DNA from 2 places in the Herminiimonas sp. Marseille-P9896 genome. Region 2 is predicted to be linked to the other one. Evidence: predicted binding sites of a transcription regulator. Region 2 holds the regulator's gene; the other holds the start of a gene.

Region 1 (4,428 bases), on a different contig from region 2:
ACCGCCTTCCGCGTAGGAAATGAAATGGTGCTGGGCCCGCGCGTCCACATCGTGATCCATGAACATGGCATAGAAGACATCGATACGATAGACCACGATGTCCCGGGCCGCACATTGGCAGATTTGCCGCGATTTTAAGCTGCCGCCAGGTGGTGGTCGTGACTTATATATTTGAGATTGGAAGCAGTAATGGGTGGTGATTTAACGACGGATGAGTTCGACGCGCTGGGGCAGATAGTTGCCGGTATCAAGCACGGAGAACGGCCATCCGCTTGTGTAGCAAGAAATACCAAGCGCCTGCTCGGTCTCAAATATATCGAATACGCAAAAAATGGTCAGTTGGCCTTGACTGAAAAGGGCAAGCAAACCTTATTCATCAAGAGCTGTATCAATGGCTTGCGCGCCATTGCGACTGATCCCGCAACAGTATTGAAGTCCGATGTGCAAACCTTTCTGGGCAAGAAAGGGCATATCGCAGAGAAAGATGGTGGTTACGAAATTACGGAAAAAGGCCGGGAATGCCTGGCCGATATAGATGCCCGCAGTAAATAATCTATTTTTTCCTGCCTGCTAATCGCTACTGTATCGCCTGCATATTGCAGCGCGATGCACGCTTGTAAACATAATCGTATAATCGCCTCTGATTGCTGCCTTGCCATCTCCATGGCATGGCGGTGATATTTCCAATTTAATCTGTACGTATCAAGACACTGCCCCGGCATGTTGCTACGTCATACAGTGTCGCATTAGGTCGAAGTAATCGTTTTTCTTTTTAAATAAGGGGGAGCGTTACATGAAATCTGTTTGCTTACCTGGATTAAGTCCTCCGTCGCGTTCTGTGGATGGGAGGGCAAATATTGTCTGCGCAGTACCGGCAGCCATTCTTCACAGGCGCTATGAACATAGCGCCGCGTTTCTTGTCTACAGCATACTTATTGCCGCCGCACGAGCGTGTGCGGTCCCATCAGAAATTTTTCAGATAGGGCTTAAGCGATGAACGATCGAAACAACCATCTTGTTACACCAGCTGCATTAGTGGCTGACTCTTTCAGTAATGCGCAAATAGAAGCGGCACTGCGCATCCTGAAGCATCTGTTACACAACTTCCCCGGTGCGACTGCATTCCGTGTGTTGGGCGAAAAGCTCGACCAGATAGAAATTGCGACACCCAAGTTCACGCTGCTGTTGCGTGATCCGACTGTGCTGCGCAAACTGGTATTCGGGCGTAGTCCCTTGCCGTTGGCGGATGCTTACATCAACGGCTTGATCGATATCGATGGCGATCTCTATGCCGCTTTGGGTCTCAAGCAGTATTTCGCTTCGTTTGACTTCTCGCTTGCAACGCGCTGGGCACTCCTGCGCGATGCCTGGCGTTTGCCATCGAAGCCAAGGAATCTGCCGACTACGCCGTTTGGTTCTGGTGAATTCGCGCACAAGCATTCCCGCAGCAGCGACCAGGCTGCGATCTCCTTCCACTACGACGTGTCCAACTCCTTCTACAAGCTATGGCTGGACAAGCAGATGGTGTATTCATGTGCTTACTTCCACTCGCTGGAAGATACGCTGGAACAAGCGCAGGAAAACAAGCTCGATCACATCTGTCGCAAGCTGCGACTTAAACCGGGCGAGCGTTTCCTCGACGTCGGTTGCGGCTGGGGGGCGATGGTGTGCTGGGCTGCCAGTCACTATGGCGTCAAGGCGCATGGCATCACCCTCAGCGAGAAGCAGTACGAATACGCGCAAGCGCGCATACAAGCGGAAGGACTGGGACATCTGGTGACGGTAGAGCTGCGCGACTATCGTGACCTCGAAGGTGAATCCGTCTACGACAAAATTTCCAGTATCGGCATGTTTGAACATGTGGGCCTGGCCAATCTGCCGGTCTACAATGCCACCATCAAACGCGTGCTGCGTCCGGGTGGGCTCTTCCTCAATCACGGTATTACGCATGATGAAGAGGGCTGGCAACGCACGATAGATACCGAATTCATCAACCGTTATGTGTTCCCGGATGGTGAACTGGATACCGTCAGCAACATCCAGCGCCGGATGGAGCAGACTGGTTTTGAAATCCACGATGTTGAAGCCTTGCGTCCGCACTACGCGCTGACGCTGCGACAATGGGTCAGCCGACTGGAAGATCACCGCGAAGAAGCATTGCAATACGTTGGTGAGTCAGCCTACCGCGTCTGGCGTCTGTACATGGCGGCATGTGCACTGGAGTTTGAGTATGGCGGTACCGGTATCTATCAGATACTTGCTTCCAAACCAGGTGGCGCTGAAGCAGCAGTGCCGCTGACACGCAACGACATCTACGCTGCTTCCTGATCTGAACTGTCCAGGCCGCACCCTTGCTACTAATGTAAGGGTGCGGCTTTTTTATTGCTGCGTATGTGTTGGCAACAGCAATTCGCACAATACTTGATCGATATCAAATACCCGAAATGGCGGAGGCGTAACGTAGAACCGTTCCCATCCAACCAAGAAGGTAATCATGAAAAAATCGGTATTGGCCATCGCCCTGTGTTCGTTGGCAGCCCTCAGTTCGCAAGCATTTGCCCAGCAATCGCAAGAAGGTTCGTGGCTGGTCCGTGTGCGCGCCGTCAATCTCGATCCGGCCAACAAGTCTGATCCGATAGGCGGCGTGGGCGCATCGGACCGCCTCACTATCAATTCCAAAGTCATACCGGAACTCGATATCAGCTATTTCTTCACGCCGAACTGGGCGACTGAGCTGGTGTTGACCTATCCGCAAAAACAAAAGGTATCTCTGGACGGTGCGCAGATCGGTACCTTCAAACACCTGCCACCTACCTTGACGCTGCAGTACCACTTCACACCTGAGAAGACCATTAGCCCGTATGTCGGTGCTGGTATTAACTACACGCGCATCTCCAGCGTTAATCTGCTGAATGGTGCAGCGACGCTGGAAAAAAGCAGTGTCGGCCTGGCCTTGCAAGCAGGTGTTGATTTCAAAATCGATAGAAACTGGTCGATTAACCTGGACGTGAAAAAAGTGCAGATCCGTAGTGATGTGAATACTGCGGCCGGTCAGTTGAGTGCGGTCAAGGTTGATCCGTGGCTGATAGGTGTCGGTGTGGGTTATCGCTTCTAAGCTTTAGAGCCAGCCGCTTAGTGCAAGCGGCAAGCCGGATAATAAAAATGGCTTACGCATGTGGCGTAGGCCATTTTGCATATTCCAGCTCACTTCCTTATAGCCTCAATTTTTCCACCGCAGAGCGGGAGGAATTTCCTCGCATAAATCATTTGTCGGCTTTCGATATGGCTGGAACGCCATATATATGGGATGGTATTATGGCAACAAATCTCTTATAAGTGACGGAATAAAAATCACGAGAGATCGGGCTATGAAAACGCTTTACGAGGTGTTGGGAGTGAGCAGGCAGGCGACGCAGCCTGAAATCGAGCAAGCGTATAAAGTCACTCTGGCTGCGCTGGCGATAGAGCCCGCTACCCTGACCGTCGAAGAGCGCGACATCCGCGAGAAAGTCATACGCGAGGCCTACGTCATCTTGTCTTCATCGCATCGCCGCTCTGCCTACGATGAGAAATTAAGAAACAAGTCGCGACCGACCGAGCCAGTCATATCAAGTCCCCCATTGCCGTGGAAAAAGATAGTTGCGACGCTGGTGCTGGTCGTCGGCTGTCTGTATGTCTACCAGGTGCAGGCAGATAAAGCTGAAGTTGAGTTGGCAGCACTGGAAGCGAAGAGGGCTGAGGCAGAAGCGGATCGTGCTGAGCAACTTGCGCTGGCTGAACAGGCACGACTGGAACGTCAGAAGCTGCAGGAAAAACGGGCGATACAGGTGAAACAGGATCAGGAGATCGCGCAGGTCAGACGTGATGAACGCATAAGGCAGGAGCGCATCCAGAAGATGGATGCGCAAGCCGCGCAAGAGAAAGCTTCTGCAACGCGTTGACTGGTCAGTACCACTGCACGCGTATCAGGACGGCAAGCAGTATGACCGCTAAGCCGAATAATGCGACGAATTCGCGATTATGTGGTGTGGCTTTGGATGGCGGATAGCGTCCCAGGGTCAGGACTCTGAGAAATAGCCAACCCGGCCAGTAAAAGATCCCAGTCAAAATAAGGTCGACTATCAACCGGCCAACAGCGCGTACTGCTACCTCTGCAATTGCATCGAGTGCCATAGGTGCCTTCCACATTAGTTGAACAATGCAGGACATCTTTTTCTTCTGTATGTTTGCGGGTGATAATTTCAGGCAGAGTCGGATGCCAGATTCTTATGTCGGGCTGTCCTGATCTCCGCCGATTCTACTGCAAATAATGAGCGTTCTTAAGCGGTGGCAAGTGCCTGCGATAATTTCTCTGACAGTGGCTGGCGTACTTCACTGACCGCCTGTGCCACTGCCTCAGGACCAAAGACTAAACCTTGCAATGGATAG
Region 2 (4,428 bases):
CCGCTATATAAGTGTGTGCATCCGCAGTTGGTGCCAGGGTCAGCAGTGCCTGTGCATCAGCGTCCAGGTTGTCGACTTCTTCAATCACGAAATCCGGGCCGGCCTGCACGACTTTCTTCACTGTGCAGCGCTCGATCGAACGCAAGATGCCGCGCCTGTCTACATCCGGCAGGTCGGCTGGCAGTTCAACCTGGATCTTGAAGATTTGTTTGTAGCGATCTTCCGGGTCAACGATATTGTTTTGCGACAGGCGGATGTTTTCGGTCGGGATGTTGCGCGTATTGCAGTACAGCTTCACGAAATAAGCCGCACACAAGGCTGACGACGCAAGGAAGTAATCGAATGGGCCAGGCGCGGAACCGTCGCCTTTGTAACGTATAGGCTGATCGGCGATCACCGTGAAATCATCGAACTTGGCTTCCAGGCGAAGCTTGTCGAGAAAGTTGACCTTAATTTCCATGGGGGAATTCCAAAAATGATGCTTGATTTGAAGCGCTAGGCGCGCTGGCGGCGACACTTTAACACGAGCAGTCATACCAGACAGCTAGGCATGTCCTGCCGGCCTCATGCAAATCCGACATTGCACAGAATGACTATCCCGTTGAAAATTGCCATTCTTTAAAGATAGATAGCACGAATGAATATCGAAAATATAAGATCGCAGCTCGAAGAAAAGCAGGTCGCGATCTACTTTGCGGCAGTAGTGATCGCCGCCATTACCGCATTGCTGATACCTGGCACCACCGCGGCCGAGAGTGCGATTAATCCTGCGCTGGCATTCATGCTGTTTGTCACCTTCCTGCAAGTGCCGCTGGTCAAACTGGGCCAGGCCCTTAAACAATTGCGCTTTATGGCTGCACTGCTAATCGCCAACTTTATTGTTATTCCTCTACTGGTTTTCGCGCTGGTGGGATTCTTTCTTGAAGATACTATGCTGCGCCTGGGCGTGATGCTGGTCTTGCTGGCTCCGTGCATAGATTACGTCGTCACCTTCGCGCACCTCGGCCGTGCCGATGCCAGACTCTTGCTCGCAGCCACACCGATACTGCTCATCGCGCAGATGCTGATGCTGCCGCTCTACCTGCGCCTGATGCTGGGCGCAGAAGTCGCCAACTATATAGAAGTGGCTCCCTTCATCCATGCCTTTACCTGGCTGATCGCAGTACCGCTGTTCCTGGCCGCGATCATGCAGTTGTTCGCCAAACGCAGTGCGACCGGCACCAGCATCAGCAACTACCTCGGCCTGGCTCCGGTTCCGGCCACTGCACTGGTACTCATCATCGTCATCATCTCGGTGCTACCGCAACTGGGTACGGCACTGACATCGGTACAACAAGTGCTGCCGCTGTATGTCGCTTATGCGGTACTGGCTCCGCTTTGCGGCTGGTGGATCGCCCGCAAGGCCAGGCTGGAAGCAGCATCCTCCCGCGCGATAGCCTTTAGCTCGGCGACACGCAATTCACTGGTGATACTGCCGCTTGCACTGGCCATTCCCGGTGCGATACCAGTCCTGCCGGCCATCATCGTGGCGCAAACGCTAGTGGAATTAATCAGTGAACTCGTTTATGTCCGTGTCATCGCCAGATGGGGACAAAAATAAAACTGACGCTATAAAACCTGCTCAATTACCACTCCAATTTCCCGCTTCGGGGGCAAATCTGCCATGACCGTTTACAATGTCGTATCTGAGCGTAGAAATGAAAGCAGGAAATGCCGTTTGTCGTCACCGAAGCATGTATTCAATGTAAATACACCGATTGTGTGGTCGTTTGCCCGATGGACTGCTTTTTTGAAGGTCCCAACTTCCTGGCCATCAATCCGGATGAATGCATAGATTGCTCGGTGTGCGTACCGGAATGCCCGGTGAATGCCATCATAGGGGCGACTGAGGTGTCACCGGAACAGCAGCATTTCGTCGCCCTGAATCGTGAACTGTCGCAGCATCCGGACTGGAAGCGCATCAGCAAGCAAAAGGAACCTATGCCCGAGCATGACAAATGGGCGCAGGTCAAAGACAAGTTGCCCTTGCTGCTGATTGATGACAAGATCACATGAAGTAACAGCCGTCCTGATAAACCAATTACCGCCTTGCTTCGCATCGCGGTCCACATGAGTAAAGAATACGAGCCAGGAATATGAGCCAGCCTTCCCCATCCAGCACTGATCCCGCCTTGACCGTCAACGCGCTGCGCGCCAGTTGCTCCACCTGCAGCATGCATCAGTTGTGCCTGCCGATGGGACTGGGTGAAAACGATATGGACAGGCTGGACAAGATCATCGGTCGCCGCCGCAAGGTGGCGCGTGATGATTATCTGTACCGGATGGGCGATGCCTTTACCAATCTGTATGCGGTACGCGTCGGGCATTTCAAAACCTGTCAGATCAATGCCGGCGGCGAACAGCAAATTACCGGTTTCCAGATGACAGGTGAATTGCTCGGCATGGATGCGATCAGCACCGATCGCCACCACTGCAATGCAGTCGCACTCGAAGATAGCGAAGTCTGCGAAATTCCATTCCCGCGCCTGGAAGAATTGTTCAGCACCATGCCGACGCTGCTGCGTCATTTCCACCGCATGATGAGCCAGGAAATCACGCGTGAACAAAGCGTCATGCTCTTGCTGGGCAATATGCGCGCCGAGCAGCGCTTCGCTGCTTTCCTGGTCAACCTCGCCTCGCGTTACACCACACGTGGCTACTCATCGACCAACTTCCAGTTGCGCATGTCGCGTGAAGACATAGGCAACTACCTCGGCCTCACCATAGAAAGCATCAGCCGCCTGCTCTCCAAGTTCAAGAAACAGGGACTGCTGAAAGTCAACAACCGTGAAATCGAATTGCTCGACCTCACGCTGTTGAAGGCGATGGCAGCCGGCACCGAAACCTGCAGCTAAACCGGCAGGTACGCGAACAGCTTCCCCCTGCTCAAAACTTCACCAGTAAATTGGCTTTGACTGAATGCTGCTTCGCATCCAGGCCAAGCTGGCCTTGATAGGCAAAGGTGAGCGTGCTCGATGACGACAAACGCAAGTCAAGACTGGTTTCGACCAGCGCGCTATTTTTGACGATAGGCACGCCTGCCACCGTGAAAACATTACCCGCCGAAAACGCCTGCGTCGATAATGGTGCGCTATCGCCAAACGCATGACGCCAGCCCAACGCGCCGCGCACGGTCGCGCTTTTACCACCCAAGGCGAGCTGATTGGCAGCACGCAAACCAACGGTGGTGAAACTCGCACTGGTGTTCTGGCTCTCGGCATCCAATGCCGCCGCCCCCAAAGTCGCAAAGAAATATAAAGGTCGTGACCAGGATAGATACGCAGACTTTACATTCATGATTTTTTAAAAGACCAAAGGACTGCCCCGCACATTTATTGCTAAACGTACGGAACCGGACACCGACCAGGCGGCATCTCTTGTTTGCTAGGCTTGAATTAAAATATGCAGTTCTGGATCAACACTATCCAGTGTTGAAGACCGACCTAAGCAACTACTCATCGTTGTTCGTCAGGCGAACCAGTCGGCTAATGCATCCTGATTTCTGAATGATGCGGGGATATATACGGCAAGGGGTTGGTGCTAAGCATAGGGTAAAGCAAGAGCCTGGATGAAAGCCCATTGTGCGCAATCCCATACGGCAATGATTGCACTATCGTTCTAACTTGCACGATCATCCAATTATTTTTTCATGTGCATTGCGCACGGCTCGACGTATCTATTCCATACATTTATTGCGCAGAATATTGCTGCGACAGGGCCTCACGTCGATAGTGTCCGGGTGATACGCCGACATAACGCTTGAAGAAACGCGTCAGGTGTGACTGATCGGAATAGCCACAGGCAAACGCAATGTCCAGCAACGTGAACTGAGGATCACACATCAGCTCCTTGGCTTTTTCTATGCGCAAAAATTGCAGATACTGATTCGGCGTCATGTTTGCCGTCATCGTGAAGCGTTCGAAGAAGCTGGTGCGTCCCATTCCTATCAGCGCCGCCAGTCCGGCGACCTGCATACGGCCATTCAGATGCGCTGCAAGATAAGCACACACCTTATCCATTTGCGCATTGGACAGGGGCACGCGCTTGTGCACTGGAACAGCAGTGGCACAGACGTACTGCGCAGAGACAGTCATCTTTTCCTGAGACTCAATTTGTTCACTGACAAAGAAATTCATATACAAACCTCACCATAATTTGCACACCAAAAATCGCGTGTTGAATGTGTTCCAGACTCCTTAGAACAATCATTCGTTTTTTGATATGGGAGTACTGTAATGGAGAGAAGGCCCGCAATTTCATCGCGCCCCGAGCTTCAAGAACAATCCTATCCGCATCGCTTTTATGCGATTACGCACGCAGACTCAGGTAAAAAAACAATTCTCCCGCGACCTCTTCGCAGCTATCAAGAGAGCCGATGCATCGGAAATT

The links. The regulator FNR, encoded in region 2, switches genes on or off when oxygen is low (the NO sensors DNR and NnrR bind a similar motif). The targets are predictions, from matches to a motif close to TTGATNNNNATCAA.
Region 1: a site for FNR is predicted at 2,422-2,435, ahead of H7U06_RS12600 (OmpW family protein). Genes of this name have one in related genera too.

Annotation. Positions count from the first base shown of each region.
Region 1 covers NZ_CAJEVT010000003.1:494,129-498,556, forward strand. The annotation lists gene H7U06_RS12585 (hypothetical protein) at 1-138, shown strand, start outside; gene H7U06_RS12590 (hypothetical protein) at 190-552, shown strand; gene H7U06_RS12595 (cyclopropane-fatty-acyl-phospholipid synthase family protein) at 994-2,328, shown strand; gene H7U06_RS12600 (OmpW family protein) at 2,495-3,115, shown strand; gene H7U06_RS12605 (DnaJ domain-containing protein) at 3,369-3,941, shown strand; gene H7U06_RS12610 (FMN-dependent NADH-azoreductase) at 4,320-4,428, opposite strand, start outside.
Region 2 covers NZ_CAJEVT010000002.1:985,077-989,504, forward strand. The annotation lists gene H7U06_RS10110 (OsmC domain/YcaO domain-containing protein) at 1-460, opposite strand, end outside; gene H7U06_RS10115 (arsenic resistance protein) at 644-1,600, shown strand; gene fdxA (ferredoxin FdxA) at 1,711-2,055, shown strand; gene fnr (fumarate/nitrate reduction transcriptional regulator Fnr) at 2,136-2,894, shown strand; gene H7U06_RS10130 (autotransporter domain-containing protein) at 2,926-3,336, opposite strand; gene H7U06_RS10135 (AraC family transcriptional regulator) at 3,729-4,133, opposite strand.